DNA from 3 places in the Rhizobium binae genome. Region 3 is predicted to be linked to each of the others. Evidence: predicted binding sites of a transcription regulator. Region 3 holds the regulator's gene; each other region holds the start of a gene.
The links. The regulator PhoB, encoded in region 3, activates phosphate uptake and scavenging genes when phosphate is short. The targets are predictions, from matches to a motif close to TGTCATNNANCTGTCAT.

Region 1: a site for PhoB is predicted at 829-845, ahead of J2J99_RS15100 (BtaA family protein). Genes of this name have one in related genera too.
Region 2: a site for PhoB is predicted at 4,362-4,378, ahead of phnC (phosphonate ABC transporter ATP-binding protein). Genes of this name have one in related genera too.

The regions. Positions count from the first base shown of each region.
Region 1 is NZ_CP071604.1:3,066,725-3,076,627, forward strand. Features, by position in the region: gene J2J99_RS15095 (serine hydrolase domain-containing protein) at 1-699, opposite strand, end outside; gene J2J99_RS15100 (BtaA family protein) at 890-2,134, shown strand; gene J2J99_RS15105 (class I SAM-dependent methyltransferase) at 2,131-2,805, shown strand; gene J2J99_RS15110 (glycoside hydrolase family 25 protein) at 2,934-3,731, shown strand; gene J2J99_RS15115 (lytic murein transglycosylase) at 3,813-5,039, shown strand; gene J2J99_RS15120 (DMT family transporter) at 5,179-6,084, shown strand; gene metF (methylenetetrahydrofolate reductase [NAD(P)H]) at 6,543-7,445, opposite strand; gene J2J99_RS15130 (ArsR/SmtB family transcription factor) at 7,447-8,472, opposite strand; gene ettA (energy-dependent translational throttle protein EttA) at 8,634-9,903, opposite strand, start outside.
Region 2 is NZ_CP071604.1:219,363-229,265, forward strand. Features, by position in the region: gene phnE (phosphonate ABC transporter, permease protein PhnE) at 83-1,420, opposite strand; gene phnE (phosphonate ABC transporter, permease protein PhnE) at 1,428-2,393, opposite strand; gene phnD (phosphonate ABC transporter substrate-binding protein) at 2,458-3,363, opposite strand; gene phnC (phosphonate ABC transporter ATP-binding protein) at 3,451-4,296, opposite strand; gene J2J99_RS01020 (DapH/DapD/GlmU-related protein) at 4,414-5,031, opposite strand; gene phnL (phosphonate C-P lyase system protein PhnL) at 5,028-5,735, opposite strand; gene phnK (phosphonate C-P lyase system protein PhnK) at 5,773-6,549, opposite strand; gene J2J99_RS01035 (alpha-D-ribose 1-methylphosphonate 5-phosphate C-P-lyase PhnJ) at 6,546-7,421, opposite strand; gene J2J99_RS01040 (carbon-phosphorus lyase complex subunit) at 7,418-8,524, opposite strand; gene phnH (phosphonate C-P lyase system protein PhnH) at 8,529-9,137, opposite strand; gene phnG (phosphonate C-P lyase system protein PhnG) at 9,137-9,613, opposite strand; gene phnF (phosphonate metabolism transcriptional regulator PhnF) at 9,793-9,903, shown strand, end outside.
Region 3 is NZ_CP071604.1:554,145-564,047, forward strand. Features, by position in the region: gene J2J99_RS02695 (substrate-binding domain-containing protein) at 1-859, shown strand, start outside; gene pstC (phosphate ABC transporter permease subunit PstC) at 1,022-2,503, shown strand; gene pstA (phosphate ABC transporter permease PstA) at 2,500-3,822, shown strand; gene pstB (phosphate ABC transporter ATP-binding protein PstB) at 3,838-4,653, shown strand; gene phoU (phosphate signaling complex protein PhoU) at 4,698-5,411, shown strand; gene phoB (phosphate regulon transcriptional regulator PhoB) at 5,547-6,230, shown strand; gene J2J99_RS02725 (hypothetical protein) at 6,328-6,585, opposite strand; gene J2J99_RS02730 (GcrA family cell cycle regulator) at 6,759-7,292, opposite strand; gene J2J99_RS02735 (aspartate aminotransferase family protein) at 7,718-8,917, shown strand; gene argF (ornithine carbamoyltransferase) at 8,954-9,868, shown strand.

The sequences.
Region 1 (9,903 bases), 2.0 Mb from region 3:
GATCCTGGCACGCGGATCGTCCTTCCACTGTGGCATCAAGTGATCGTCGTCGAAGGAGACCTTGCCGTCGAGCATCAACCGGCCGAGGATGGCCGCGTTCACCGTCTTCGTCATCGACCAGCCGATCAGCGGCGTCTTCGACGAAAATCCGGGACCATAGGCTTCGGCGACGATACGGCCGTTGCGCACCACAACGATCGCCCGCATGGCCGGGCCGGCAAATCGGGAATCGGCCAGCACCGTCGTGATCTTGCCGTCCGGTTGATTGCCGCTGCCCTCGCCTTGCGGCCACACCGCGTCATTCGCCTGCATCTTGGCCGGCGCATCGAACGGCACCGCGTCAATCGCCGCCTCGAAATTGCCGTCCGGCACACTGGTGCAGCCGAGAGCGCCACGATAGAGCGCATAACTCGATGCAAACAGCCCCATGAAGCGCGCCGTCACTCGGCCGCTGTCGCGCTCGACACTGACGCGCACCAGCCTCAGCAGCGGATTTCCCGGCGCCTGGACGTCGTCACGCAGCACATCCTCGGCATCCCGGCCGGCGACGAAGACATTGGAGCAGACGATCTTGGCGGCGTAGCCGTCTCCGACGCGCAAAAGCTCCGGCGGCCAGGCGAAGAGCCAGCCGGTCCCGGCGGCGATGATGAGAACCACAACGAGAGCAAGCGCCTTCAAGACACGCAGCACAAATCGCATGGCATTCCTCCATGCCGGGAGAGAAGCAGGAATCGCGCCTGCCGGAAAGGGGCTGGCGCGAAGAAGGCGCACCATTCCGATCACTCTTCATTGATGCCGGAGCCTTCCGAGAACGGCGCCCACAGCCCGCGTCATCAAACTGTAGCAGTGGCGCGCTACACGCCCTGAACGCGAAAAAGGTGACAGACTCATGTCAGAATTTGCACCGGATGCCGGCTTCCGCAAGAACCGGAAACTCAAGGACGCCCTTCTCCGCCACAAGGCTTTTTCGAAGGAAGGTTTTTCCGAGCGCCTCTTCGGCCTTCTCTTCTCCGGCCTCGTCTACCCGCAGATCTGGGAGGATCCGGATCTCGACATGCAGGCGATGGAGCTGAAGCCCAACCATCGCATCGTCACCATCGGCTCCGGCGGCTGCAACATGCTCGCCTATCTCTCCAAGGCACCGGCCTCGATCGACGTCGTCGATCTAAACCCGCACCATATTGCGCTGAACCGCCTCAAGCTTTCCGCCTTCAAGCATCTGCCCGATCATGCCGATCTCGTGCGGTTCCTGGCGATGCCGAACGAGAAGTCGAACAGCCGCGCCTTCGACCAGTATCTCGCCGCCAATCTCGACGACGCGACCCGCAGCTACTGGAACGGCCGCAAGTTCGGACGCCGCCGCGTCACCGTCTTCGACCGCAACATCTACGAAACCGGCCTGCTCGGTCGTTTCATCGGCGCAGCGCACCTTCTTGCCCGCCTGCATGGCGTCAAGCTGCGCGAGATGACCAAGACCCGCTCGATCCGCGAGCAGCGCCAGTTCTTCGACGAGCAGATCGCGCCGCTTTTCGAAAAGCCGGTCATTCGCTGGATCACCGGCCGCAAGAGCTCGCTCTTCGGCCTCGGCATTCCGCCGCAGCAATATGACGAACTCGCAAGCCTTGCCGCCGATCATTCGATCGCGCCGGTGCTGAAGCACCGCCTGGAAAAGCTCGCCTGTCACTTCCCGATGCGCGACAACTATTTCGCCTGGCAGGCCTTTGGCCGCCGCTACGGCACTGAAGAGGAAGGTCCGCTGCCGACCTATCTGAAGCCGGAGCATTATGAGGTGATCCGCGCCAATGTCGATCGCGTCAACGTTCACCACGCGAGCTTCACCGAGCTTCTTGCCCGTGAGCCGGCCGCCTCGCGCGACCGCTACATCCTGCTCGACGCGCAGGATTGGATGACGGATGAACAGTTGAACGACGTCTGGCGGGAAATCACCCGCACGGCGCGCGACGGCGCCCGGGTGATCTTCCGCACCGCCGCCGAAAAGAGCATCATCGAAGGCCGCCTGTCTTCGTCCATTCGCGACCAGTGGGATTATTTCGAGGACAAGTCGCGGGAGCTGACGGCGCTCGATCGATCGGCGATCTATGGCGGTTTCCATATCTATGGGAAGAAGGCGTGAGCAAGGTCGGCACCGACACGGCGGGAATGAGCGACGAACATGCCAGCCTCATGGATGGCATGTATCGCTACCAGCGCCATATCTACGACCTGACGCGCAAATATTACCTTCTCGGCCGCGACAGCACCATCCGCAATCTCGATGTGCCCGAGGGCGGCACCCTGCTCGAAGTCGGCTGCGGCACCGGTCGCAACATGGCCTTCGCCCATCGCCATTTCTCGACCGCCAAGCTGTTCGGCCTCGACATTTCCCAGGAAATGCTGATTTCTGCGCGCAAGACCTTCGCCACCAAGGCGACGATCCCGGAATTCCGCGTCGCCGACGCCACAGCCTTTACGCCGCGCGAATTCGGCGTCAGCGGTTTCGACCGCATCCTGATCTCCTATGCCCTGTCGATGATCCCGGACTGGGAGCGCGCCGTCGACGCGTCGATCGCCGCGCTCAATCCCGGCGGCCAGCTGCATATCGTCGATTTCGGCCAGCAGGAAGGCCTGCCGCGCTGGTTCCGGCGGATATTGCAGGCCTGGCTTGCGAAGTTCCATGTCACGCCGCGGCCGGATCTGCGGGAGGTTCTGGAAGCGCAGGCAGAGGAGCACAATGCGCGATTGTCATTCGAAACCGTCGGCGGCGGTTATGCCTGGCGGGCGGCTATTATCAGCAGGCGCTCATAATTCGCTTGAAACTAACCGATTTTTTACGTTGATATGGTGAAAAGAGGGTTATTCCCTCTGCGGGACTCGTCTTTTTCGAAGGCCAGGCTGTGGGGCAAAGAGATCATTCGGTTCACGACGGGATACCCATGCGCCGGCTTTTGTTTTGCGTTGTGCCTCTGGCCATCCTCCTGGCAGGCTGCTCCTCTTCCGGCCACGACTATCTTGAAACCGCTTCAATCAAGCCGAAGACGCGCTTCCAGGACACCGATCCGCAGGATTTCGGAGCGAAGCATCCGCAACAGAACGCCATTCACGGCATCGACATCTCCAAGTGGCAAGGCGATATCGACTGGGCGACGGTGAAGAACTCCGGCGTCGCCTTTGCCTTCATCAAGGCGACGGAGGGCAAGGACAGGGTCGATCCCCGCTTCGACGAATATTGGCGCGAGGCCCGCGCCGCCGGCATCCCGCACGCCCCCTATCATTTCTACTATTTCTGCTCCTCGGCCGATCAGCAGGCTGACTGGTTCATCAGCAACGTGCCGAAGGAGGCGATGCGCCTGCCGCCGGTGCTCGACGTCGAATGGAACGCCGAATCGAAAACCTGCCGCTACCGTCCCGACCCGCAAACGGTGCGCGCCGAAATGCAGCGCTTCATGGACCGGCTCGAGGCCTATTACGGCAAGCGCCCGATCATCTACACCTCGGTCGATTTCCACCGCGACAATCTCGCCGGTTATTTCCAGGATTATCACTTCTGGGTCCGCTCGGTGGCGAAGCATCCCGAGGTGACCTATTCCGACCGCCGCTGGGCTTTCTGGCAATATACCTCGACGGGCGTCATTCCCGGCATCAAGGGACCGACCGATATCAACGTCTTTGCCGGCAGTACAACGAACTGGAACAATTGGGTCGCCGCCGTTTCCAAGGATAGAAATTCTTAGTAACGTCTTGCAATGTTTCTTGCTTCCGTCACATTCCTCTGGGAAAGCGACGGACATCCGTTTGATATAAGGACCGCATTCATGCACCGCTCGCTCACAAGCCGCTCTGCACTCGCCCTCCTGTTTGCCCTCGCCCTTGCCGGCGGCGCCGCCGCCCAGCAGGCGCCGGCCGCAGCCCCGGAAGCCCCGGCAGCGCCTTGCGGCGGCGACCTCTCCTCCTTCCTCGAAGGCGTCAAGGCCGATGCGATTGCCGCAGGCGCGAGTGCCGCAGCGGCCGACCAGGCGCTTGCCGGCGCCGAGATCGATCCCAAAGTGCTGAGCCGCGATCGCGCCCAGGGCGTCTTCAAACAGACCTTCCTTGAATTTTCCCAGCGTACTGTCAGCCAGGCCCGCCTCGACATCGGCCGCCAGAAGATGAAGCAATATGCCGACGTCTTTGCCCGCGCCGAGCAGGAATTCGGCGTTCCCTCCGGCGTCATCACCGCCTTCTGGGCGATGGAAACCGATTTCGGCGCCGTCCAGGGCGACTTCAACACCCGCAACGCACTGGTGACGCTGTCACACGATTGCCGCCGCCCGGAGCTCTTCCGCCCGCAGCTGATCGCACTCATCGAGATGGTCCAGCACGGCGACCTCGACCCTGCCACCAACACCGGCGCCTGGGCTGGCGAAATCGGCCAGGTGCAGATGCTGCCGCGCGACATCATCGCCTATGGCATGGATGGCGACGGCGACGGCCATATCCGCCTGAAGCAGAGCGGCCCGGACGCCATCCTGACGGCGGCGAAATTCATCCAGCACCTCGGCTTCGAGCGCGGCCAGCCCTGGCTGCAGGAAGTCACCGTGCCCGATAGCCTGCCCTGGGAGAAGTCCGGCCTCGGCGGCACCATGAAGGCCGGCGAATGGTTCGCGCTCGGCGTCAAGCCACGCGACGGCAACACCGGCTTCGGTGATCTCGAAGGCGACCTCGTACTGCCGCAGGGGCGCATGGGGCCGGCCTTCATCGCCTATCCGAATTTCAAGATCTATCTCGAGTGGAACAAGTCGTTCATCTACACCACCTCGGCCGCCTATTTCGCGACCCGCCTATCCGGCGCCCCGACCTACCTCAAGGGCGCGCCGGAACCGGGTCTCGCCAACGACCAGATGAAGACGCTGCAGACGAAGCTGCAGTCGCTCGGCCACGATGTCGGCGAGATCGACGGCATCCTCGGCTCCGGCACGCGTATCGCCATCCAGAAGGAGCAGCAGCGGCTCGGCATACCGGCCGACGGCTGGGCGACGCCGGCGCTTCTCAACGCCCTCTGAGCGCCGCCGCCGCTCAGTCGCTCGTTTCGCAAGAAACGGGTGGCGCCGTGCGCCATCGACGTTAAAGCATGATGCCGAGGATCCGCTGTCGGGTTTCGACGAAGCGGCGGCGGTACGGCTTGGGATGGAGGACGGCGGCATGGACAACAGAATGAATGCCTGGACCTGGAGCTTGCTGCTCCTGCTCGGTTTCATCTGGGGCGGCTCTTTCTTCTTTGCCCGCATTGCCGTCCAGCATGTCCCGCCGCTGACCCTTGTCTTCCTCCGGCTGCTGCTGGCCGCGTTGGCGCTGCATATCTATATCGCCGGCCGTTTCGGGATCTATTCGATCCTGGAAGCCCGCTGGCGCGAATTCCTGATCCTCGGGCTTATCAACAATGCCCTGCCGCACGCTCTGATCTTCTTCGGCCAGACTCGCATCGGCGCCGGCCTTGCGGCGATCCTGAATGCGACGACGCCGATTTGGACCGTGCTGATCGCCAACTACGCCACGTCCGACGAGAAGCTGTCATCCGCCAAGATTGCCGGCTGCCTCGTCGGCCTGGCCGGAACGATCGTGCTGATCGGCCCCGGCCTGTCGGCCGGTGGCGAAGCGCCGCTCTGGGCGCTGCTGCTTCCGGTACTTGCAGCCGTCTCCTATGGGTTCGCGGCCACCTACGGCAAGCAGTTCAAGACTATTCCGGCCCCCATCACCGCCGCCGGTCAGCTGACCGCCTCCTCGGTGATCACCCTGCCGCTGTCGCTCTTGGCGGATCGCCCCTGGACGCTCCCCTTGCCGTCGCTCGATATCGCCGCCGCCGTGCTGGCGCTGGCGCTGGTGTCGACCGCCTTCGCCTATATTCTCTATTTTCGGATCATGGCGGCGGCCGGCGCCACCAACGCCTCACTCGTCACCCTGCTGGTGCCGCCGAGCGCCATCCTTCTCGGCGTGCTCTTCCTCGGAGAGCGGCTGGCACTTGCCGAGTTCGCCGGCATGGCGCTGATCGGTTTCGGCCTTGTCATTCTCGATGGCCGTGCCTATCGCCTCCTGGCGAGGACGACGTGAAGAATGGTTGCAAATCCCGCATCATTTCAACCGCTTGGCTGTCCGCCATGATTCAGGCGCATAGGTAAATCGGCAATCGCCCGATTTAACCGCATGTTAAATTCTGTGAATACGATTTTGTCGGGAATAGGCGTTTAATTTCAGCAGTTTGCGGGATGAGTGTTCGACCTATCCACCACCCCGTTCGGCGATGCAGCATAGATTCCGCTTTCCAACCGACACATTTCCGACATATTATCGGCAGGTTAACGCGAGGAGACAGACATGGGACTCACGCAATCCTTGAATGTTCTGTTGGTCAGTGCAGCGTTTGCCTTCGTCCTGTCCATGCTCTTTATCTGAGCTGGCCGGCTGGGGGTGTGACGACTGGTAGTACCTGAACTCCCCTGATCAATCCGCCAATGAAAAAGCGCATGTCCCGCCCGACATGCGCTTTTCACTTTGTCGGACGCGGAAGATCAGGCAGCCGCGCCGGCGCTTTTTGCCGGTCGGCGGGAAAGGCCGAGATTGTCGAGCACGGCGGAAACCAGCGGCGAACGGTTCATCGTATAGAGATGGAAATCGCGAATGCCGCGCCGGACGAGATCTTCGATCTGCTCGGCGGCAACATCGGCTGCCACCTTCGCCCGCTCTTCGGGCTTGTCGTCAAAGCCCGCGAAACGCTCGTCAAGAAAGCTCGGGATAACCGCACCGCAGGCGCCGGCGAAACGCTTCAGCTGCGTCAGGTTCTGGATCGGCATGATGCCGGGCACGATCGGGATCGCGATGCCGGCCCGGCGAACCCGCTCCAGATAGCGCTCGAAATTGTCGTTGTCGAAGAAGAACTGTGTCAGCGCCCGGTCGGCGCCGTTGTCGGCCTTGCGCTTCAGCATGTCGATATCGGCAGCTGTGTCGCGGCTCTCCGGATGCTTTTCCGGATAGGCAGAGACTGAAATTTCGAAATCGCCGATCGCCTTGAGGCCGGCCACGAGCTCCGCCGCATTGGCGTAGCCGCCGGGATGCGGCTGATAGGGCGCGCCGGCGCCTCCGGGCGCATCGCCGCGCAGCGCCACGAAATGCGTCACGCCGACCTTGCGGAAGGTCTCGATCATATGATGCGTCTCTTCCTTCGTCGCGCCGACGCAGGTCAGATGCGAAGCGGTGGCAAGCGGCGTCTGCGACAGGAAGCGCGTGACGGCGGTCAGCGTCGGCGCCTTGGTGGTGCCGCCGGCGCCATAGGTCACCGAGACGAAATCCGGATCCCAGTCCTGCAACTCGCTGACTGTATTCCAGAGCTGGCCTTCCATCTCTTCCGATTTCGGCGGGAAGAATTCGAATGAGATCCCGATGCTGCGCGCCTGCGCTTCGTTTTTCAAAGCCATTTTATACTCTCCCGGCAAATGTAGGTTCGGCGCTTTCGCTCGTCTGCGAAGCCATGAGGCGCCTCGGATCACGCGCGAGCCAGACGGTAACCGTCAGCCCCTGCCCGCTCTGCTGACCCGGATGAAGATCGACGACCTGCTCGACATCGAGCCCGGACTTACGCAGCCAGTCGGACATCGCCTGGTGCGAAAAGCCGAGACGGACATGTGCATGCTCGTCCCGGAGATATTCGAGCGTGTGCGGCGCAAGGTCGATGACCACGAGCCGTCCGCCCGGCCGCAGCATGCGCGCCGCTTCCGAGATGGCAATCTCCGGCTGGTCGAAGAAATGCAGCACCTGATGGATCGTCACCACGTCGAAATCCTGTCCCTCGAACGGCAGGTTGAGAATATCGGCGTGGCGCACGGTGGCCTTGGTAATGCGGGACTTGTCGAGATTGGCGCGCGCCACGCTCAGCATGTCGCGGCTGGCATCGACGCCGATCGCCCGGCGGTAGAGCCCGGCCAGGAGTTCGAGAATGCGGCCGGTGCCGGTGCCGAGATCGAGCAGCGAATCGATCGGCTGATTGCCGAGCAGCCGGATGACGGCGGCATCGACCTCCTCGTCGGCCGCATGCAGGCGGCGAAGCTCGTCCCATTCCGCCGCGTTGCGGCTGAAATAGGCCTGTGCCCGCTCCGCCCGTTGGCGTTTGACTGCCGACAGCCGCTCGCCGTCACGAAGGATGGTCGGATCGTTCTCGGACACATGCTTCAGCAAGGCCCGCACGAGCATTGCCGCCTTGCCGTCCTGCTTGAGGCGGAAATAGGCCCAGGCGCCCTCCTGATAGCGCTCGATCAGTTCAGCCTCGCCGAGCAGCTTCAGGTGGCGGGAAATTCGCGGCTGAGATTGGCCGAGAATTTCGGTAAGATCGGTCACCGTCAGGTCGCCGGCGTCGAGAAGCGCCAGAAGCCGCAGCCGCGTCGGCTCGCCGGCCGCCTTCAAGACGTCCACCAGCCCATCCAATCCAAGCTTCAAGGGTTCACTCATATTCGGCCCAATCAAGATATAAAGATATCTTTATGTGATTTGAGCGGCGGTGACAAGCGTCAATTCGCCTTCCCAGCGAAATTGCCTGCTCAAATTGCGACAGCGCCGGACAAAAAAAGCCCCGGCCGAACCGGGGCTTTCTCGATCGAAAAAAAGGACGATCAGCGCGTCAGGCGCTTATGGGCCTGGCTGCCGGGGTTGAGGGCATCGGGGCCGAGGCGACGGACCTTGTCCTCTTCATAATCCTCGAAGTTGCCTTCGAACCATTCGACATGGCCTTCGCCTTCGAAGGCGAGAATGTGCGTGGCCAGACGGTCGAGGAACATGCGATCGTGGCTGATGATGATGGCGCAGCCGGCGAAGTTCTCCAGCGCGTTTTCCAGCGCGCCCAGCGTTTCCGTGTCGAGGTCGTTGGTCGGTTCGTCGAGCAGCAGAACGTTGCCGCCGGCCTTCAGCATCTTGGCGAGGTGAACGCGGTTGCGCTGGCCGCCGGAGAGATTGCCGACCTTCTGCTGCTGATCGCCGCCCTTGAAGTTGAAGGCGCCGCAATAGGCACGGGAGTTCATGTCGAACTTGCCGAGCTTGATGATTTCGGCGCCGCCGGAGATTTCCTCCCAGACCGTCTTGTCGCCGGCAAGGGCGTCGCGGCTCTGGTCGACGTAACCGAGATGCACGGTCTCGCCGATGCGGATCGAGCCGCTGTCAGGCTTTTCCTGGCCGGTGATCATCCTGAACAGCGTCGTCTTGCCGGCGCCGTTCGGGCCGATGACGCCGACGATGCCACCCGGCGGCAGTTTGATCGACAGGTCGTTGATCAGCGTGCGGCCCTCGAAGCCCTTGGTGATGCCCTCCATCTCGATGACCACCTGGCCGAGGCGCTCGCTGACGGGGATGATGATCTGCGCGTCGCCGGGACGCTGCTTCTCGGCTGCGTCCACCAACTGCTCGTAGGACTTGATACGCGCCTTTGACTTGGCCTGACGGGCCTTCGGGCTGGACGCGATCCATTCCCGTTCGCGGCTGATGGCCTTCTGGCGCGAGGCCTCCTCGCGCCCCTCCTGCTCCATGCGCTTGGCCTTCGCCTGCAGATAGGCGGAATAATTGCCTTCGTAAGGGATGCCGCGACCGCGATCGAGTTCGAGTATCCATCCGGTGACGTTGTCGAGGAAGTAGCGATCGTGGGTGATCATCATCACCGCGCCTGGATAGTCGCGCAGATGCTTTTCGAGCCAGGCGATGGTTTCGGCGTCGAGATGGTTGGTCGGTTCGTCGAGCAACAGCAGATCCGGCTGCGAAAGCAGCAGGCGGCAGAGCGCGATGCGGCGGCGCTCGCCGCCGGACAGGCTGGTGACATCGGCGTCGCGCGGCGGGCAGCGCAGGGCTTCCATCGCCATCTCGACCTGGCTTTCCAGATCCCAGAGGTTCTGGCTG
Region 2 (9,903 bases), 330 kb from region 3:
TATGTGCCACCCGAGCTCCTAGCCCAGATCTCTCCCCCGGCGACCATTCAAATGCCGATCCGGATCGCCGATCAGCTTCGGTTTATCGGTCGCCTATCAGACGACGTCTCAAAGCATTGGAGCATGCATCGAACACGAAGACCACCAGCAACACCAGGAGAACCATATAGCCGACATTTTGCCAGTTTGAGTTGGTGCGCATGGCCTCCCAGAGCTTAAGGCCGATGCCGCCCGCGCCGACGGCGCCGATGATGGTGGCGCCACGCACGTTCGATTCCCACTGATAGAGCGTCTGGCTGACGATAACCGGAACGATCTGCGGCATGATGCCGTAGCGATGGACCAGCATGGTCGATGCGCCCGTGGATTTGACGCCTTCGCGAGGCTTGTTGTCGATATTTTCCAGCCCTTCGGAATAGAGCTTGCCGAGCGTGCCGGTCTCCGTAAGAAAGATGGCGCCGGAACCCGCAAGCGGGCCGGGGCCGAAGGCGCGCGTCAGGAACAGCGCCCAGATCAGCATGTCGACGGAGCGCAGGAAGTCGAAGAAGCGCTTCAGCGCCTGATTGAGGAACCTGTTCGGGGTGATGTTGCGCGCCGCCATGAAGGCGAGAGGGAAGGCGGCAAGCGAACCGAGCAGCGTGCCGAGGAAAGCCATCACGATCGTCTGAAACAGCTTGGTCCACACGTCGCCATGCTGCCATGCGCTGTTGTTCCAGATATTGTCGAAGGCGAGCGACAGGTTGGACTTATCGGGCTCGATGCGCGGAGCGGAGACGATGAGACTGAGGACCTCGCCAACCGGCTTGTCAAAGAAGGTCGACTGCGTATCAAACACGAAATTCGGCCAGCCGATGAAGCGTTTGCGCACCTTTACGCGATCGGCGGAGACGCTGACGTTCCCAGCGAAACCGAGATCGGCAAGTACGTTGTCATCATAAACGGTCATCCAACTCGGCACCGGTCCGACGACTTTTGGCGCGCCGCTGGTGACATCGACCGGCACCGTCATGCCATGGGCAACGATCGTCGTCTGGCTCTTGCTTACGGTGACAATCCGGTTGCTGCCGCCGACGTCAACCGTGATGCTGCCATCGGCATTGGCCTTTACCCAGTCCGGATGCGGATCGTCACCGAGCGGCGAAAAGCGCGGATAGCGCGTCTGGATCGTGCCATCATCCTCGATGCGGAATTCCGGCTGCACGTCATAGCTGATCCACTGACTCATGTAGATGCCGAAGCGTTCCCAGTGGGCTTCGGCGATGAGCTTCGGCAGGTCGAAGAACCAGACGGCGTAGAGGCCGTAGAGCAGCGTAGCGATGAGGAGCATCAGCCCGCCGAAACGCTGGCGGAACGACCGGTGCAGATATTCCGGATAGCGCGCTTCAATTTCGTGCATGCGGTTAGCGTCGATCACCGTCATGGCGGCCTCAATGTTGCAGAAGAAAGGCGTGTTCGCCGACGAGCCGGCGGCGCAGCCAAGCGGAAAACTGGTCGACGGCAACGATCGTCACGAACAGCAGCAGAACGAGTGCCACCGTCTTGGCGCCGAATCCGCGCGAGATCGAAAGCTTCAATTCCTCGCCGATGCCGCCGCCACCGACGGCTCCGATAATGGTCGACGCACGCACATTTATCTCAAGACGCAGCAGCGCATAGGAAGCATAGTTCGGCATTAGCTGGGGCAGGGCGGCGAAGCGCACGCGCTCCAGCCAGTTCGCACCGACGGCCCGCATGCCTTCGTCCGGTTTCATGTCGATGTTTTCGGCAACTTCATAGAAGAGCTTGCCGAGTGCGCCGATTGTGTGGAGCGTGATCGCGATAATGGCGGCCACCGGACCAATCGAAAGGATCGCCGAAAACAGACCGGCAATGACGATCTCCGGGAAGGCGCGCAGAAATTCCATAGTGCGCTTGGTAAAGATGCGCAGTGGCCAGTTCTTCGTCAGATTGCGGGCGGCAAAGAAGCTGAGCGGAACGGCAAAGAGGAAAGCGATGACGGTCGAGACGAGCGCAATATTGATCGTGACGATCATCAGCTCGAAATATTCAGGGATGTAAAAGGCGCCCCAGACGTAGACGCGACCATTGGCGAAGTTGAACTCCTCGCCACCCTTGTCGTTCGGGCTCGCTATGTCGAACAACGCCCGCCAGACATCGTTCCAATCCTTGGGAATGAGCCAGCTCAGGAAGTCGAAAAGATGCGGCAGGCGGTCGAAGAAATGGCCGGCATTGCTCTCGTCGGCGAACCGTACGGAACTGGTAAAAGCCGCAACGAGGATGATCACGCCAAGGACAGTGTAGAAGCGGCGCTTGGCGACCATACGGTCCCACGCAAACGCTATGTCCTTACTGCTCGCGGCCAGCATTCGCGTCGATGCTTCGGCAATGGTCATGAACGCCTCATCTCTTCAATCAATAGGGCGGCCCTCGCCGGCCGCCCTATTGACGTCATCTCAATCAGCCGCCGATCGTCGCACGACGCGTTTCAATGACCGCGTTGTAGAATTCGGGGGTTACCTTCACATAGCCTGCGTATTCGCCGCCTTCGATTGCTTCAAAGCACTTCTTATCCTTTTCAGGTAACGCCATGAAGAAGTCGGCGAGCTTGCCCTTCCATTCGTCGCCGAGCTTATTGCTGACGACGATCGGGCCATTCGGGATAAGCGGCGACTGCCAGAGCTGAACGACGTCATTCATGTTGAGCGTGCCCTTATCGACCATCTTGCGCAGGTTGCCGGAGGTGTACCCGTCCTTGAAGTCGCCGACACCGGAGGCCCATGTCACGCCGACGTCAACCTTCTTGTCGAGAACGGCAAGTACGTTGTTTTCATGACCCCCGTTGAAGGAGGTCGAGCTATAAAACTGGTCAACTGGCATGCCGAGGTCCTTCGGAAGCGTTACCTTCGGAATGAGATATCCGGAGGTCGAATCCGGATCGGCGTAGCCGAGTTTCTTTCCCTTGCTGTCGGCTAGCGTCTTGAAGCCCGAATCCTTGCGGGCAATAAGAACCGAATAATAGCCAGTCGCGCCATCCGTCTGCTTCGTCGTCAAAATCGGTGTGACAGCGTTCGCATCCTTGATGTAGGTTGCCGCGTAGCCGGATGCGCCGAGCTCGGCGAAGTCCAGCGTGCCGCCAAGCAGGCCCTGGATGACGCCGTCATAGTCGGCAGCCGGGAAGAGCGACACTTTCTCGAAGCCGAATTCCTTCTTCAGGTCTTCCTGCAGGCAAGCATAGTTGCGCAGGCGGTCGGCTTCGTTTTCGCCGCCGAGGATGCCGATGCGGAATTCCTTCAAGTCTGCGGCATTGGCGGCGCCGGCGAGCGCGAAGAGCGCCGTAGCTGCAAAGAGTGCTTTCTTCAACATGAGTTCTCTCCTATTGACCGGTGTCCCCGGCTTTCCGTTACGAAGATGTGTGCCCTTGACGCGGGCGCTCGATCGCGGCCGCCTCTCTCAGAGGCCGGCCAGCGCCAGCGGTTGGACGCCGGCGGATTGATTGTCTGACCGCTCGGGAGCGAGATTGATCGAGGTCGAGGTCATCGTTTCGTCGATGCCGGCACCGTCCTTGTCCGTGCCGTAGATTTCCTTCACCGCTTCGGCCGTGAGTTCCGAGGGCTTGCCGTCGAAGACGATGCGGCCGCCGGCCATGCCGACGATGCGCTCACAATAGTTGCGGGCGGTATCGAGCGTGTGAAGGTTGGTGACGACGGTGATGCCCTCGCGCTCGTTGATATCGCGCAGTGCATCCATGACGATCTTGGCGTTCAGTGGATCGAGCGAGGCGATCGGCTCGTCGGCGAGCACCATCTTCGGGTTCTGCATCAGCGCGCGGGCGATCGCCACACGCTGCTGCTGACCACCGGAAAGCGTGCCGGCCGCCTGCAGCGCCGTCTGCTCGATGCCGAGGCGTTCGAGGGCTGCGATCGCGTGCACGCGTTCCTCGCGGGTGAAGATGTTGAGGAGGCTCAGAAGCGTCGAGCGGTGATTGAGGCGGCCGAGCATGACGTTGGTGAGAACATCGAGGCGCGGTACCAGGTTGAACTGCTGGAAGATCATCGCGCAGTCGCGCTGCCAGTTGCGCAAGGCCCGGCCGCGAAGCGCGGAGACTTCGACGCCGGCGAAATGGATGGAGCCGGAGCTCGGCTGCTGCAGCCGGTTGATCATGCGCAGCAGCGTCGACTTGCCGGCGCCGGAGCGCCCGATGATGCCGACCATCTGGCCTTGGGGAATGGTGAGCGTGACGGTGTCGACGGCGAGCTTCTTTCCGAAACGACGGGTGACATCCTTCAGCTCGAACATCATGCTTTTCCCTTGCATTCCAGGTCCTGGTCAGCATCGATTAGCTCTGCTTCATGAAGCTCGCGTGTCATATTTGTGTAAGTCGTGTCACAAATCCCTGCTTCCTGACGAGCGCGTCTAGCCCTCGTAGCGGGACAGAAAATCTTCCGCGCTCAGGTTGCGGAAATCCTGCAGCGCCAGGCGCAGACGGTCATGGTCCCAGTCCCACCAGGCAAGCCTGTCCATGCGCTCGCCGATCTCTTTCGGAAAGCGCTCGCGGATCAACTTAGCCGGCACGCCGCCGACGATCGTGTAGGGTGCGACGTTCTTCGAGACGACGGCGCCGGCGCCGATCACCGCGCCGTTGCCGACGCTGACGCCCGGCAGGATCGTCGCCCCATGGCCGATCCAGACGTCGTTGCCGATCGTCACGCGGTTTGCGCGCCGCCAGGCGAAGAAATCATTCTCCATGTCGGCGTCCGGCCAATAGTCGGCGGCGCGATAGGTGAAGTGGTGCAGCGTCGCGCGCCAGGTCGGATGGTTGGTGGCGTTGATGCGCACGGCGGCGGCGATATTGACGAAACTGCCGATCGTGGCGCACCAGACCGAGCCGTCCTGCATGATGTAGGAATAGTCGCCGAAGGTCGCCTCGCTGATGCGGCAGCGCTCTGAGACCTCCGTATAGCGTCCGAAGCTGGAATCGCTGACGGCGGCCGTCTCGTGGATATAGGGGTCAATGCCTAGCCCGCGGGTCATGCGGCGATCTTTCTCGGCGAGAACTGCTGGACGTCGAGGATGCGGTCGGCGACGGTTTCGCGCACTTCTTCGTCGTGGAAGATGCCGAGAAGGGCGACACCCGCCTGCTTCTTTTCCGAAATCATGCTGACGACGACGGCACGGTTGCGGGCATCGAGGGAGGCCGTGGGTTCATCGAGAAGCAGGATCGTATGGTCGGTGATGAAGCCGCGCGCAATGTTGACGCGCTGTTGTTCGCCGCCGGAGAAGGTGGCGGGCGGAAGCTGCCAGAGTGCTTCCGGCAGATTGAGCTTGGCAAGCATGGCGCCCGCCTTCTCCTTTGCCGCACCGGCTTCCTCGCCGCGCGCCACCAGCGGTTCCGCCACCACGTCGATTGCCGCGACGCGCGGCAGGGTACGCAGGAACTGGCTGACATAGCCGAGCGTATTGCGCCGCACATTGAGGACGGTGCGCGGATCGGCGGCGGCGAGATCGATGACGCGCCCGTCGTGGCGGATGAGGATCTGGCCAGTGTCGACGGCGTAATTGCCGTAGATCATCTTCAGCAGCGAGCTCTTTCCGATGCCCGACGGGCCGCCGAGCACGACGCATTCGCCGGATGCGACCGAGAAGGCGACATCGGAGACGACGGGCAGCCGGATGCCGTCGCGCAGGTGCATGGTGAAGCTCTTCGAGACTTCGGAAACGACGAGAGGCGTTGGCATGATGTCTTCTTCCCTGGTTTTGGACCTGCAGTGGCGCTCAGACCTGCAGGATCGAGGAAACGAGCAGTTGCGTGTAGGGTTCGCGCGGATCGTCGAGCACCCGGTCGGTCAGCCCATGTTCGATGACATAGCCGTCCTTCATCACCATCATGCGGTGCGACAGAAGCCGGGCGACGGCGAGGTCGTGGGTGACGATGATGGCCGAGAGGCCGAGATCGTTGACGAGGCCGCGCACGAGATCGAGCAGGCGCGCTTGCACCGAGACGTCGAGGCCGCCGGTCGGCTCGTCCATGAAGACCAGGCGCGGGCCGGTGACGAGATTGCGGGCGATCTGCAATCGCTGGCGCATGCCGCCGGAAAAGGCCCGCGGTTGATCGTCGATGCGGTCGGCGTCGATCTCGACGCGTTTCAGCCAGTCGATGGCGGTGGAGCGGATCTTGCCGTAGTGCCGGTCGCCGATCGCCATCAGACGTTCGCCGACATTGGCGCCGGCGGAAACCGTCATGCGCAGGCCGTCGGCCGGATTCTGGTGCACGAAGCCCCAGTCGGTGCGCATCAGGAAGCGGCGCTCGGCCTCGTTCATATGGTAGAGGTCGCGGTAGGTGCCGTCGCGCATACGGTATTCGACACTGCCGCTGGTTGGCATCAGCCGGGTGGAGATGCAGTTCAGCAGCGTCGTCTTGCCCGAACCGGATTCGCCGACGATGGCGAGCACTTCACCGGGCCAGAGCTCGAAGGACACATTGCGGCAGCCGATCCGGTTGCCATAGAATTTCGAGAGGTCGTTGACCTTGAGAAGCGGCGTATCGGTCATTCTGCAGCCTCCCGGGCCAGCATTTCGCCGGCATGTCCGTGTGCCCGGCGCTCTTCGCAATGATCGGTATCGGAGCAGACGAACATGCGCCCGCCTTTGTCGTCGAGGATCACCTCGTCCAGATAGACATCCTCGGCGCCACAAAGCGCGCAGGGCTTGCCGAAGCGCTGGATTTCGAAGGGATGGTCTTCGAAATCCAGGCTGACGACGTCGGTATAGGGCGGCACGGCATAGATGCGCTTTTCGCGGCCGGCGCCGAAAAGCTGCAACGATTCCGATTGATGCATCTTGGGATTATCGAATTTGGGCGTCGGCGACGGATCCATGACGTAGCGCCCATGCACCTTGACCGGATAGGCATAGGTCGTGGCGATGCGGCCGTTGCGGGCGATATCCTCGTAGAGCTTCACGTGCATAAGGCCGTATTCTTCCAGCGCATGCATTTTGCGCGTCTCGGTTTCGCGCGGCTCGAGGAAGCGCAGCGGCTCGGGGATCGGCACCTGGTAGACGAGCACCTGGCCGGCCTTGAGCTTTTCCTCGGGAATGCGGTGGCGCGTCTGGATGATCGTCGCCTCGCCCGTGTGCGTCGTCACCGCGACATTGGCGACCTTTTGGAAGAAGGCGCGGATGGAAACGGCGTTGGTCGTATCGTCGGCGCCCTGGTCGATGACCTTCAGCACGTCATCAGGTCCGATGATCGAGGCCGTCACCTGCACGCCGCCGGTGCCCCAGCCGTAGGGCATCGGCATTTCGCGCGAGGCGAAGGGCACCTGGTAGCCGGGAATGGCGATCGCCTTCAGGATGGCGCGGCGGATCATCCGCTTGGTCTGTTCGTCGAGATAGGCGAAGTTGTAGCTGGCGAGATCGTTCATTCGGCGGCTTCCTTCAAATCTTCGCCCCTGTTGCGGGCTGCTTCGAATTGGCGGCGCATGCGGCGGACGAGATCGAGTTCGGCCTGGAAGTCCACATAATGCGGAAGTTTCAGATGCTCGACGAATCCGGTCGCCTGGACGTTGTCAGAATGGGAGATGACGAATTCTTCGTCCTGGGCCGGCGCAGTGATATCCTCGCCGAGCTCTTCAGACCGTAATGCGCGATCCACCAGTGACATCGCCATCGCCTTGCGCTCGCTCTGGCCGAACACCAAGCCGTAGCCACGGGTGAATTGCGGCGGCGCCTTGGCCGAGCCCTTGAACTGGTTGACCATCTGGCATTCGGTGATCTGGATGACGCCGAGCGAGACGGCGAAACCGAGTTCCGGCACGTCGAATTCCACCTCGACCTCACCGATGCGGATCTCGCCGGTGAAGGGATGGTTGCGGCCATAGCCGCGCTGGGTGGAATAACCGAGCGCCAGCAAAAAGCCTTCGTCGCCGCGGGCGAGCGCCTGCAGGCGAAGGTCGCGGCTCATCGGAAATTCCATCGGCTCGCGCGTCAGGTCGCCGACCTCGTGATCCTCGGGCATGTCGCCGTCGGCCTCGATCAGGCCTTCCTCGCCGAGAATTTCGGAGACGCGCATGACGCGGCCGGCCTCGGCGGCGCGCTGGGCCGGTGTCTCGACCGCCTCGTCGGCAAGCAGCGAAGGATCCAGCAATCGGTGCGTATAATCGAAGGTGGGCCCGAGAAGCTGGCCGCCCGGCAGATCCTTGTAGGTCGCCGAGATGCGCCGTTCGATCGTCATACCAGCCGTGTCGAGCGGCCTGGAATAACCGAAACGCGGCAGCGTCGTGCGATAGGCGCGCAGCAGGAAGATCGCCTCGATCATATCGCCGCGCGCCTGGCGGATGGCCAGAGCGGCGAGCGTCCGGTCGAAAAGCGAGGCCTCGGCCATGACGCGGTCGACGGCGAGCGCCAGCTGCGCGACGATCTGGTCGATACCGATCGCCGGCAGCGAACGGTCGCCGCGGCGGCGGTCGGCGAGCAGGCGGTGGGCATTGGCGATGGCGGCCTCGCCACCCTTGACGGCAACATACATCAGCTCAGATCTCCGTTGCTGTGATCTTGGTGGTGCGCGGCAGGCAGAGGAAGCGCTCGGCCGATGTCAGCACGATGTCGATGCCGCGCGGAAAGAGCGCGCGGTTCTCGGTCCAGAGCCGCAGAAAGGTTTCCGGCAGCCCGAGGGGCGCAATTTCGGCGACGCTCTGGATGCCGGGACCGATCAGCGCCAGCCTGCGCCCACCCTCGAGTTCGGAAAGTTCGATGACGAGCGTCGTCGAACGGTCGGGATATTCCTGCGTGCCTGAGGCGAAAAGGCCGAAGGGGCAAAGCGCGGCGCCGGCTTCGGTGAAGGCGAAGCGTGCCTCGGCCTTCTCCGTGGTCACCGGCGCGCCGGTGTGGAAGCCGAGCCACTCCGGCACGGCCGATTTCGTCAGCCCCTGGGAAAGCCAGACCGGCGTATCGTGGTCGCAGAGCGTCAGCGCGATCGCGCCGGCGGCAACGCCGAGCGGCACAGGCGGCGCGACATCGGGCTGAACGGTCTGGATCGTCCCGGGACGGGCGGTTCCGTCCATCAGCATCTTGAAGACGCTCTGGGCATGGAAGACCGGCTCGGCAAAGCCGCCGGTCAAGGCTTCCGTCTTGAAGTCCATCAGTTGTCCCCCCGCACCATGGTGAAGAAATCGACGCGGGTCGCCGCCGTCTCGTCGGCCTTGCGGCGTTCGGCATCGGCGATCCGCTCAGTGATCGGCAAAAGCAGCGCCCGTTCGACGAAATCCTTCGTCGCCTCCTCCTGCCAGAGCGCATCGAAGATCGCTGCCAGCCGCGCCTTCTCGCGGTCGGTGCCGAGCGCCTGCGCGTGGCCGACCGAGCCGGAGTCGAGTCGGACCGTCGCGCGCGTCACCGTCACCTCGCCAAGATTGAAGGGAGCGCCGCCGCCGCCGATGCGTCCGCGCACCATCACCAGCCCGGTCTCCGGTCCGCGCACCGCATGCGCCGAAGGCTTTTGCGGCAACGCATTCCAGGCCGCCGAGAGTTCGCTGCGTTCTGCGCGCGCCAGCAGATCGGCGGCGCGCTTGCGCCCCGATGCCGTCTGTGACGCAGCGTTGTTGCTGTCCGCTGATATCATCGCCGCTTCCCTTCAAATGTCTATTGATATAGACAACCATACAAGCTATACTTAGTCCTAAATCGATGCCGTGACAAGCGTGTGACATTCTGCAGAGCGGCGGTCTTCTCAGGCGCGTGAAGGATGCTGTAATTCCTCGAATTCGATCGAAGGCGTGAAATGGCAGGGCAGGGGATGGAATGGCGGGACTGACTCAGGTGCAAAGGCAGACCGGCGTGGCGCTCTGGCGCCAGATCGCCGACCGGATTCGTGAGGCGATCGGCAATGGCGCCTATGATGAAACCGGAATG
Region 3 (9,903 bases):
ATCCGGCGGCTCGAGCGCCGGCCTCAAGGAATTCTGCAAGGGCGTCGGTGAAGATACCATCGATATCGCCAATGCTTCTCGCGCCATCAAGAAGAGCGAGATCGAAGCCTGCAAGACCGCCGGCGTAACCGACATTCAGGAAGTCAAGATCGGTTATGACGGCATCGTCTTCGCCACCGATTCCGGCAACCCCGACGTCGCCTACGTTCCGGCCGACATCTACAAGGCGCTGGCTGCCCAGGTCGTCGTCGACGGCAAGCTCGTCGCCAACCCCTACAAGAAGTGGTCGGAAGTCAACCCGAAGCTCCCGGCTGTCGATATCGCTGCCTACATCCCGGGCGAAAAGCACGGCACACGCGAAGTCTTCGAGGAAAAGGTCTTGGCAGCTGGCTGCGAAGCCTCGGGCGCCGCAGAAGTCATCAAGGCCGCCGTATCGGACAAGGCCGCTCAGGGCAAGGCTTGCGTCGCAGTTCGCAAGGACGGCGCTGCAGTCGACATCGACGGTGACTACACCGAGACGCTGTCTCGCATCGCCGCCAACAAGACCGCGGTCGGCGTATTTGGCCTTTCCTTCTATGAAAACAATGCCGACAAGCTGAAGGTCGCGACCGTGAACGGTATCGTTCCGTCGACGGAAACGATCGCCAACGGCACCTACCCGGTTTCCCGTCCGCTGTTCTTCTACGTCAAGAAGGCACATCTCGGCGCCGTCCCGGGCCTGAAGGAATACGTCAACTTCTTCGTATCCGACCAGATGATCGGCCCCGACGGCCCGCTCGCCGAATACGGTCTCGTTGCCGCCCCGGATGCCGAGCGCGAAGCGATCCGCAAGGACGTCGAAGCCGGCAAGACTATGTGATGACTTTGCCGGCGCGGCGTCTCGATGCCGCGCCGGCACTGCCTTGCGTCCGGGCGTGCCGGGATACGCGGGGCTGGAATTCCTTCTCCAATGGTTGGAAGCCGAAGGCGGTTCGATGAACCGCCGGGCTTTATGGGGGCTGCGGGCCTGGGGACGTAACGAATGAGCACATCCGTCATACTTCTGTGCCTTGTGGTAATCGGCGCCGCCGCCTATCTGGTCGCGCGCAGCCGTGCCGCGGCACTTGCCGGGGGCAGGTCCTCCGCATTGCATTCACGCCCGGCCTATTACGGCGCTTACGCTGCGATCTGGGCCGTTCTTCCCGCCCTCATCGTTCTCTGCGTCTGGCTCTCCGTGAGCCCCGGCATCATCCAGTCCTCGGTTCGCAATGCTTTCCCTGACGATGTCAAGGCCCAGGTCGCGGTCGAGCAGGATTTGAACTATTCGATGGTGGCGACGGTCGCCCGCGGCCTGACGATGCTGACTTCGGACGAAGCGGCCGCGGTCGCAAACGATCCGGCTGCCCTGCAGGCCAAGCTCAGCGAGAAGGGTGTGCCGCTCGCCGGCCAGCCGCAGCCTTACATGGTCGAGGCCGCCAAGAAGCTCAACGCCATGAGCCTGACGAGCCGCATCGCCATGACCGCGATCGTCTTCGTTCTGGCCGTTGCCGGCGCCTTCTACGCGCTGCGCGCCATCGCACCCCGCTTCCGGGCCCGTAATCGCGTTGAGCGCGTCATGCTCTGGGGTCTGCTGCTCGCCTCCTCGATCGCCATCCTGACGACGATCGGCATCGTGCTGTCCATGCTGTCGGAAGCCACACGCTTCTTTGCAGTCGTTCCCGCCGGCGATTTCTTCTTCGGAACCGTCTGGGATCCGCGCTTTGCCGGCGCCGGCAGCTCTTCCTTCGGTCAGTTCGGCCTGATCCCGCTGCTGATGGGCACGCTCTATATCGGCCTGGTCGCCATGCTGGTCGCCGTACCGGTCGGCCTTTTCGCCGCCATCTACATGGCCGAGTACGCCTCGCCAAAGGTGCGCGGCGTTGCCAAGCCCCTTCTCGAGGTGCTCGCCGGCATTCCGACGATCGTCTACGGCTTCTTCGCCCTCGTCACCGTCGGCCCCTTCCTGCGCGATTTCTCGGCTCAGATCAGCGGCTTGCTCTCCGGCAACTATACCAACTTCATCCAGGCGCAGAGCGTTCTGACCGCTGGCATCGTCATGGGCATCATGCTCATCCCCTACGTCTCCTCGCTGTCGGACGACATCATCACCGCTGTGCCGCAGGCTCTGCGTGACGGTTCGCTCGGTCTCGGCGCCACCCGCTCCGAAACCATCAAGAGGGTGGTCCTGCCGGCAGCCCTTCCGGGCATCGTCGGCGCGCTGCTGATGACCGCCTCGCGCGCCATCGGCGAAACCATGATCGTCGTGCTGGCCGCCGGTGTCGCGGCGCGCATTCAGATCAACCCCTTCGAGCCGATGACGACGGTGACCGTCAAGATCGTCAACCAGCTGACGGGCGACCTCGAGTTCACCTCCCCGCAGACGCTGGTTGCCTTTGCTCTTGGCATCACGCTGTTCTGCATCACGCTTTGCCTCAATATCTACGCGCTCTACATCGTGCGCAAATACCGGGAGCAGTACGAATGACGGATATTGTTTCTCCCACAACAGGCGTCACCATCTCCAAGGCGCCGGCGCGCCGCGATATCGGCATCAAGCGCCGCTACGCCGCCGAGCGCCGGTTCCAGGCCTATGGCATCGCCGCCATTTCCTTCGGCCTTGTCTTCCTTTTCATCCTGCTGTGGACGGTGATCGGCAAAGGCTATACCGCCTTTCAGCAGACCGCGATCACCCTGCCGATCGAATTCACCGAGAAGACGATCGACCCCAGCAACAAGCGGGCGGCCGACCCTTCGGTGCTGATCGCGGCCAATTACCCGGTTCTCCTGCGCGACGCGATCGTCAAGCAGCTGGATATCAACGCCTCGAGCAAGCCTGACGTGCGCGATGCATCCGCCATGCTCTCCAAGAGCGCGCCGATCCAGCTGCGCGACATGGTCGTCGCCGATCCCTCGCTCATCGGCAAGACGGTCAATGTCTCGCTGCTCGCCGACGCCAATATCGACAGTGCCAACAAGGGCCAGATCGATCTCTCCGTCGACGAGAAGAACCGCAAGGTCAATGACAAGCAGCTGACTTGGATGAACCAGCTGAAGGCGAACGGCGCTCTCCACAAGCAGTTCAACACCGGCCTCTTCGTCAACGGCAACTCCAGCCGTCCGGAGGCTGCCGGCCTCGGCGTCGCCCTCATCGGCTCGCTCTACCTGATGCTGATCGTGCTGGCGCTGTCCCTGCCCATCGGGGTTGCCGCCTCGATCTACCTCGAGGAGTTCGCGCCGAAGAACAAGCTGACGGACCTGATCGAGGTCAACATCAACAACCTCGCCGCCGTGCCCTCCATCGTCTACGGTCTGCTCGGCCTTTCCGTCTTCATCAACTTCGTAGGCCTGCCGCGCTCGGCCTCGCTGGTTGGCGGCCTGGTGCTGGCGCTGATGACCTTGCCGACGATCATCATCGCCACGCGCGCGGCCCTGCGCGCCGTGCCGCCCTCGATCCGCGCCGCAGCCTTGGGTCTCGGCGCCTCGAAGATGCAGATGGTGTTCCACCATGTCCTGCCGCTTGCCATGCCCGGCATCCTCACCGGCACGATCATCGGCCTGGCGCACGCGCTCGGCGAAACCGCGCCGCTGCTCCTGATCGGCATGGTCGCCTTCGTCGCCAACGTGCCGGCGACACCGCTCGATCCCTCGACGGCCCTGCCGGTGCAGGTCTATATGTGGGCGAACGAGGCCGAACGTGCCTTCGTGGAACGTACTTCGGGTGCCATCATCGTCCTGCTTCTGTTCCTGATCATCATGAACATGGGCGCCATTCTCTTGCGTCGTCGCTTCGAGCGCCGCTGGTAAACGGAGTTAAACATCATGAACATGTTGACGGAAGCTGCAGTTGAAAAGGCGCTGGATCAGAAGATGAGCAACGTCCCGTATAAAATGATCGGACAGGATGTCTCGGTTTACTACGGCGAAAAGCGGGCGCTTTTCGATGTGAACCTGAACATCCGCGAAAACACCGTAACCGCGCTGATCGGCCCTTCGGGCTGCGGCAAGTCGACCTTCCTGCGAAGCCTCAACCGCATGAACGACACGATCGAGGGCTGCCGCGTCACCGGCAAGATCACCCTCGACGGCGACGATATCTATGATCCTGACATTGACGTCGTCGAACTGCGCGCCCGCGTCGGCATGGTCTTCCAGAAGCCGAACCCGTTCCCGAAGTCGATCTATGAAAACGTCTCCTACGGCCCGCGCATCCATGGACTGGCCAAATCGAAGGCCGATCTCGACCAGATCGTCGAGACCAGCCTGCAGCGCGCCGGCCTCTGGAACGAGGTCAAGGATCGCGTCCATGAATCCGGCACCGGCCTCTCCGGCGGTCAGCAACAGCGCCTGTGCATTGCCCGCGCCGTCGCCGTCAGCCCTGAGGTCATCCTGATGGACGAGCCCTGCTCGGCGCTCGACCCGATCGCCACCGCCAAGGTCGAGGAGTTGATCCACGAGCTGCGCGAGAACTACACGATCGTCATCGTCACCCACTCCATGCAGCAGGCGGCGCGCGTGTCGCAGCGCACCGCCATGTTCCACCTCGGCAACCTCGTCGAGGAGAACGACACCGACAAGATGTTCACCAATCCGGACGATCCGCGCACCCAGGACTACATCATGGGTCGCTTCGGCTGATTGCGGTTATCCGAAGCCTTCCCGTTATTCGAGGACAAAGCCCCATGGCATCGACACATATTTATTCTGCCTATGATGATGATCTGAAGTTCCTGTCCAGGCGGATTTCCGAGATGGGCGGCCTGGCCGAGCAGATGGTCGCCGAATCCGTCCGGGCGCTGGTCAACGGTGATACCGCGCTGGCGCAGAAGGTCATTTCCGACGATGTGATCCTCGATCACACCGAGCGCGAGATCGGCGACAAGGCGATCGTCACCATCGCCCGCCGCCAGCCGATGGCCTCGGACCTGCGCGAAATCATGGGTTCGATCCGCATCGCCGCCGATCTCGAACGCGTCGGCGACCTCGGCAAGAACACCGCCAAGCGCGTCATCGCCGTGCAGAGCACCGGCGTTCCCCGCAAGCTCGCCCGCGGTCTCGAGCACCTGTCCGAGCTGGCGCTTGTCCAGCTCAAGGAAGTGCTCGACGTCTATACGACGCGCGCCGCCGACAAGGCGAATGCCATCCGCGAACGCGACAACGAGATCGACGCGATGTACACGTCGCTGTTCCGCGAACTCCTGACCTATATGATGGAAGATCCGCGCAACATCACGAGCTGCACGCATCTTCTGTTCTGCGCCAAGAACATCGAGCGCATCGGCGACCACGCGACCAATATCGCCGAAACGATCTACTACATGGCGACCGGCGCCCAGCCGGAAGGCGACCGTCCGAAGGACGACAGCGCCAACACCGTCGGTGCCGCCACGGAATAACCGTGCCGAACCAGCCCATTGCGTGCGCGCCCGTCCGGGCGCGCAAAGCGGTCGCAGCCAATTTCTGATTTTGCGCGGGATCCCTTGCTTAAATCATTCCCGGTTTAAGGATCGTGCGCGAGGAGACGGACACGCATGATCCCGAGAGTTGCAGTTGTTGAAGACGAAGAGGCCCTCAGCGTGCTTCTCCGCTATAATCTCGAAGCGGAAGGCTTCGAGGTCGATACCATCCTGCGCGGCGACGAGGCCGAGATCAGGCTTCAGGAGCGCACGCCCGATCTCCTGATCCTCGATTGGATGCTGCCCGGCGTCTCCGGCATCGAGCTCTGCCGGCGCCTGCGCATGCGGCCGGAAACCGAGCGGCTGCCGATCATCATGCTGACGGCGCGCGGCGAGGAGAGCGAGCGGGTCCGCGGGCTGTCCACCGGCGCCGACGATTACGTCGTCAAGCCGTTCTCGACCCCCGAACTCGTCGCCCGCGTCAAGGCCATGCTGCGCCGTGCCCGCCCGGAGGTGCTGTCCTCGGTGCTGAAATGCGGCGATATAGAGCTCGACCGCGAAACCCATCGCGTCCATCGCAAGAGCCGCGAAGTTCGCCTCGGCCCGACCGAATTCCGCCTCTTGGAATTCCTGATGTCGTCGCCGGGCCGCGTCTTCTCCCGCTCGCAGCTGCTCGACGGCGTCTGGGGCCACGACATCTATGTCGACGAACGCACCGTTGACGTCCATGTCGGCCGCCTGCGCAAGGCCTTGAACTTCTCCAACATGCAGGACGTCATCCGCACCGTCCGCGGCGCCGGCTATTCGATGGAAGCCTGAGGCTGAGGGAGTGTGGGGTTGGCGTTCCGCCGGTGCAGCCTTTCCCAGGCCTTCATCGCACCGGCGCGGCGTATGAGCGGGCACCAGCTCACCTCTGTCATCCAGGCACCACCTCTCCTCCGTCATCCCAGGGCTTGACCCTGGGATCCATGCGGCTGGCGCTGCGGGAGGAGCGATGGCATTCAACTGCAGGGAAATTATCGAAGCCGGGTGCCTGGTTGTGGATCCCAGGGTCAAGCCCTGGGATGACGGAGTGTGGGTTGGCGTTCTCGCCAAACGCACCGCTGACGTAGCTTGTGAAGCGGCGCTTCTGCCGTAACTTCATCGCGCCGGCGAGGCTTATGCGTCTAGGCACCACCTCTCCTCTGTCATCCCAGGGGCCTGACCCTCGGATCCATGCGAAGAGCACGAGAGAAGCCGCAGCCCGAATTCGCACAGCGTCGAGGAAAAACCTACAGCTTCCCACTCCAACCAATAAAAAACGGGCCACTCGGCCCGTCTTCTGCATTCTGACGATGGCGTGGCCGCTCAGCTGACCCGCGCCGCCGCCCGGCGGCGTTCGTTGATCGGCTGGTAGGCGAGCTTCTGATGATAGCTGCAATAGGGCGAATTGTCAGGAGATTCACAGCCGCAGAAGTGGAAATCGTCCTTGAGCGGATCGCCGACCGGCCATTTGCAGGTGCGTTCGGTCAGTTCGGTCAGGCCGAGGCGGCGGGAAATCGGAACGACCACGTTGCCGGCCGGCACATATTCCATGTCCTCGACCGCATCGACCTCGATCTCCTCCTTCAGCATCGTTGCGCCCTGCTGGCGGGTCACGGTGCGGGTGGTGATCCGCGAGGCGTAGCTCGGCGCGCGCGGCGTCGATGTCTGGCGCTTCGGCGTGCGCGCCGCCGTCGCCGTGCCGCCGGCCTTGGCACGGCCCGGCAGGCTCAGCCGGTGCACCTTGCCGATAACGGCGTTTCGGCTCACGCCGCCAAGCTGTGCCGCGATCTGGCTGGCGCTCAGCCCTTCGGACCACAGCTTCTTGAGTTTCTCGACCCGCTCGTCTGTCCAGTTCATGCCCTGTCTCCACCTTCTGCGTTGGTGATGGCAGAATCCCTCACCGTTGTCCCGGAAGCCTCCGAAACAGGAAACGCCTGATCAATTTTGGTGACTAGTTCCGCCGCATGCAGTCTAGTAATTGAACTTTAACCTAGTGTGAGCCTGACTCCGTGACAAGAGTCGCGGGAATCCGGATGAATCGAATTCGGAGTTTTCCCCAACTTGCTGCCTGTGCGTGTCATTTCTGCAATAATGCCTGTTGAAGGCCGGAAATGCCGCTGTACAAGCTTGCTGCATGCGCTAAGGGCGCAGTTTTGTTGACATTGCAGCGCGAAGAGGAAATAGTGCTGGTCGCCGCCGCAAGGCGGCATTTTTGATTTTTCGGGCCTGGTTTTCTTAGCCGGAGTCCGGTGATTGACAACGCTGATCGGGAGACCCGCGCCATGGCAGAAGCCGCGCCGCTTTATGACACCTATTCTCGTGCCCCGTTGCGGTTCGAGCGAGGCGAGGGCGTGTGGCTGATCACCGAAAGCGGCGAGCGTTATCTCGATTTCGGCGCCGGCGTCGCCGTCACGTCGGTCGGCCACGGCAATCCGCATGTGGTCGCCGCCCTGAAGGAGCAGGCCGACAAGGTCTGGCACCTCTCCAACATCTATGAGATCCCCGGCCAGGAGCGCCTGGCCAAACGCCTGACGGACGCCACTTTCGCCGACAAGGTGTTCTTCACCAATTCCGGTGCCGAGGCTCTCGAATGCGCGATCAAGACGGCGCGCCGCTATCAGTTTTCCAAGGGCCATCCCGAGCGCTTCCACATCATCACGTTTGAAGGCGCCTTCCATGGGCGCACGCTTGCGACGATCGCCGCCGGCGGCCAGGAGAAATATCTCGAAGGCTTCGGCCCCAAGGCGCCGGGTTTCGATCAGGTGCCGTTCGGCGATATCGAAGCGGTCCGCGCCGCGGTCACCGATGCGACGGCGGCAATTCTCATCGAGCCGGTGCAGGGCGAGGGCGGCGTACGTCCCGCCACCCCCGAATTCATGAAGGCGCTGCGCCAGATCTGCGACGAGAACGGCCTGCTGCTGATCCTCGACGAGGTCCAGACCGGCGTCGGCCGCACCGGCAAACTCTTCGCTCATGAATGGTCGGGCATCACGCCCGACATCATGGCTGTCGCCAAGGGCATCGGCGGCGGTTTCCCGCTCGGCGCCTGCCTTGCCACCGCGGAGGCCGCCTCCGGCATGAAAGCCGGCACCCATGGTTCGACCTATGGCGGCAATCCGCTGGCCATGGCCGTCGGCAGCGCCGTGCTCGATGTCATTCTCGCCGACGGCTTCCTCCAGCAGGTGCGCGATGTCGCGTTGGTCTTCCGCCAGGGGCTCGCCTCGCTGAAGGACCGTTATCCCGATGTGATCGAAGAAATCAGAGGCGAGGGCCTGCTGCTCGGCGTCAAGGCGGCCGTTCCCTCGACCGAACTGCTGCAGGCGATCCGCGCCGCGCATCTCCTCGGCGTGCCGGCCGGCGACAACGTCATCCGCCTGCTTCCGCCGCTGGTCGTCACCGCCGAAGAAGCCCGCGAGGGTCTCGCCCGCCTCGAACGCGCCGCCGAGAGCATCCGCGCCGCCAAGGTCAAGAAAACGGCTTGAAGGATTGGCGCCTGCGGGCGCACGACAGGTAAGAACATGGCTCCTAAACATTTTCTCGATCTCTCGGCGGTCACATCTGCCGACCTCAGAACCATCATGAACGACGCGTTGGCCCGCAAGCAGGCCTTCAAGGCCGGCCAGGGCGACAAGCCGCTCGCCGGCAAGATGCTGGCGATGATCTTCGAAAAGCCGTCGACGCGCACCCGCGTCTCCTTCGACGTCGGCATGCGCCAGCTTGGCGGCGAAACGCTGTTTCTATCAGGCACCGAAATGCAGCTCGGCCGCGCCGAGACGATCGGCGACACTGCCAAGGTGCTGTCGCGATATGTCGATGCGATCATGATCCGCACCACCGAGCATTCGAGGCTCCTGGAGCTTGCCGAACATGCGACCGTACCCGTGATCAATGCGCTGACGGATGATACCCATCCCTGCCAGATCATGGCCGACATCATGACCTTCGAAGAGCATCGCGGCCCGATCAAGGGCAAGACCATCGCCTGGACCGGTGACGGCAACAATGTGCTGCATTCGCTGGTCGAAGGTGCTGCGCGTTTCGGCTATCGCATGAACATGGCCGTACCCCTTGGTTCGGAGCCCAAGGATCACTATCTGAACTGGGCCCGCAATGAGGGCGCCGAAATCATGCTCTGCCATGATGCCGACCGTGCGGTCGAAGGCGTCGATTGCGTGGTGACCGATACCTGGGTCTCCATGAATCAGGAGCATCGGGCCCGGGGACACAACGTCTTTCAGCCTTATCAGGTCAATGCGGCCTTGATGGCCAAGGCCGGCAGCGATGCATTGTTCATGCATTGCCTGCCTGCTCATCGCGGCGAGGAAGTGACGGATGAGGTGATTGACGGCCCGCAATCCGTTGTCTTCGACGAAGCGGAAAACCGTCTTCACGCGCAGAAGTCGATTCTTGCTTGGTGCCTGGGCGCGATCTGAACCATAATCGGACGCCGCGCGTCAAAACCCGCGGC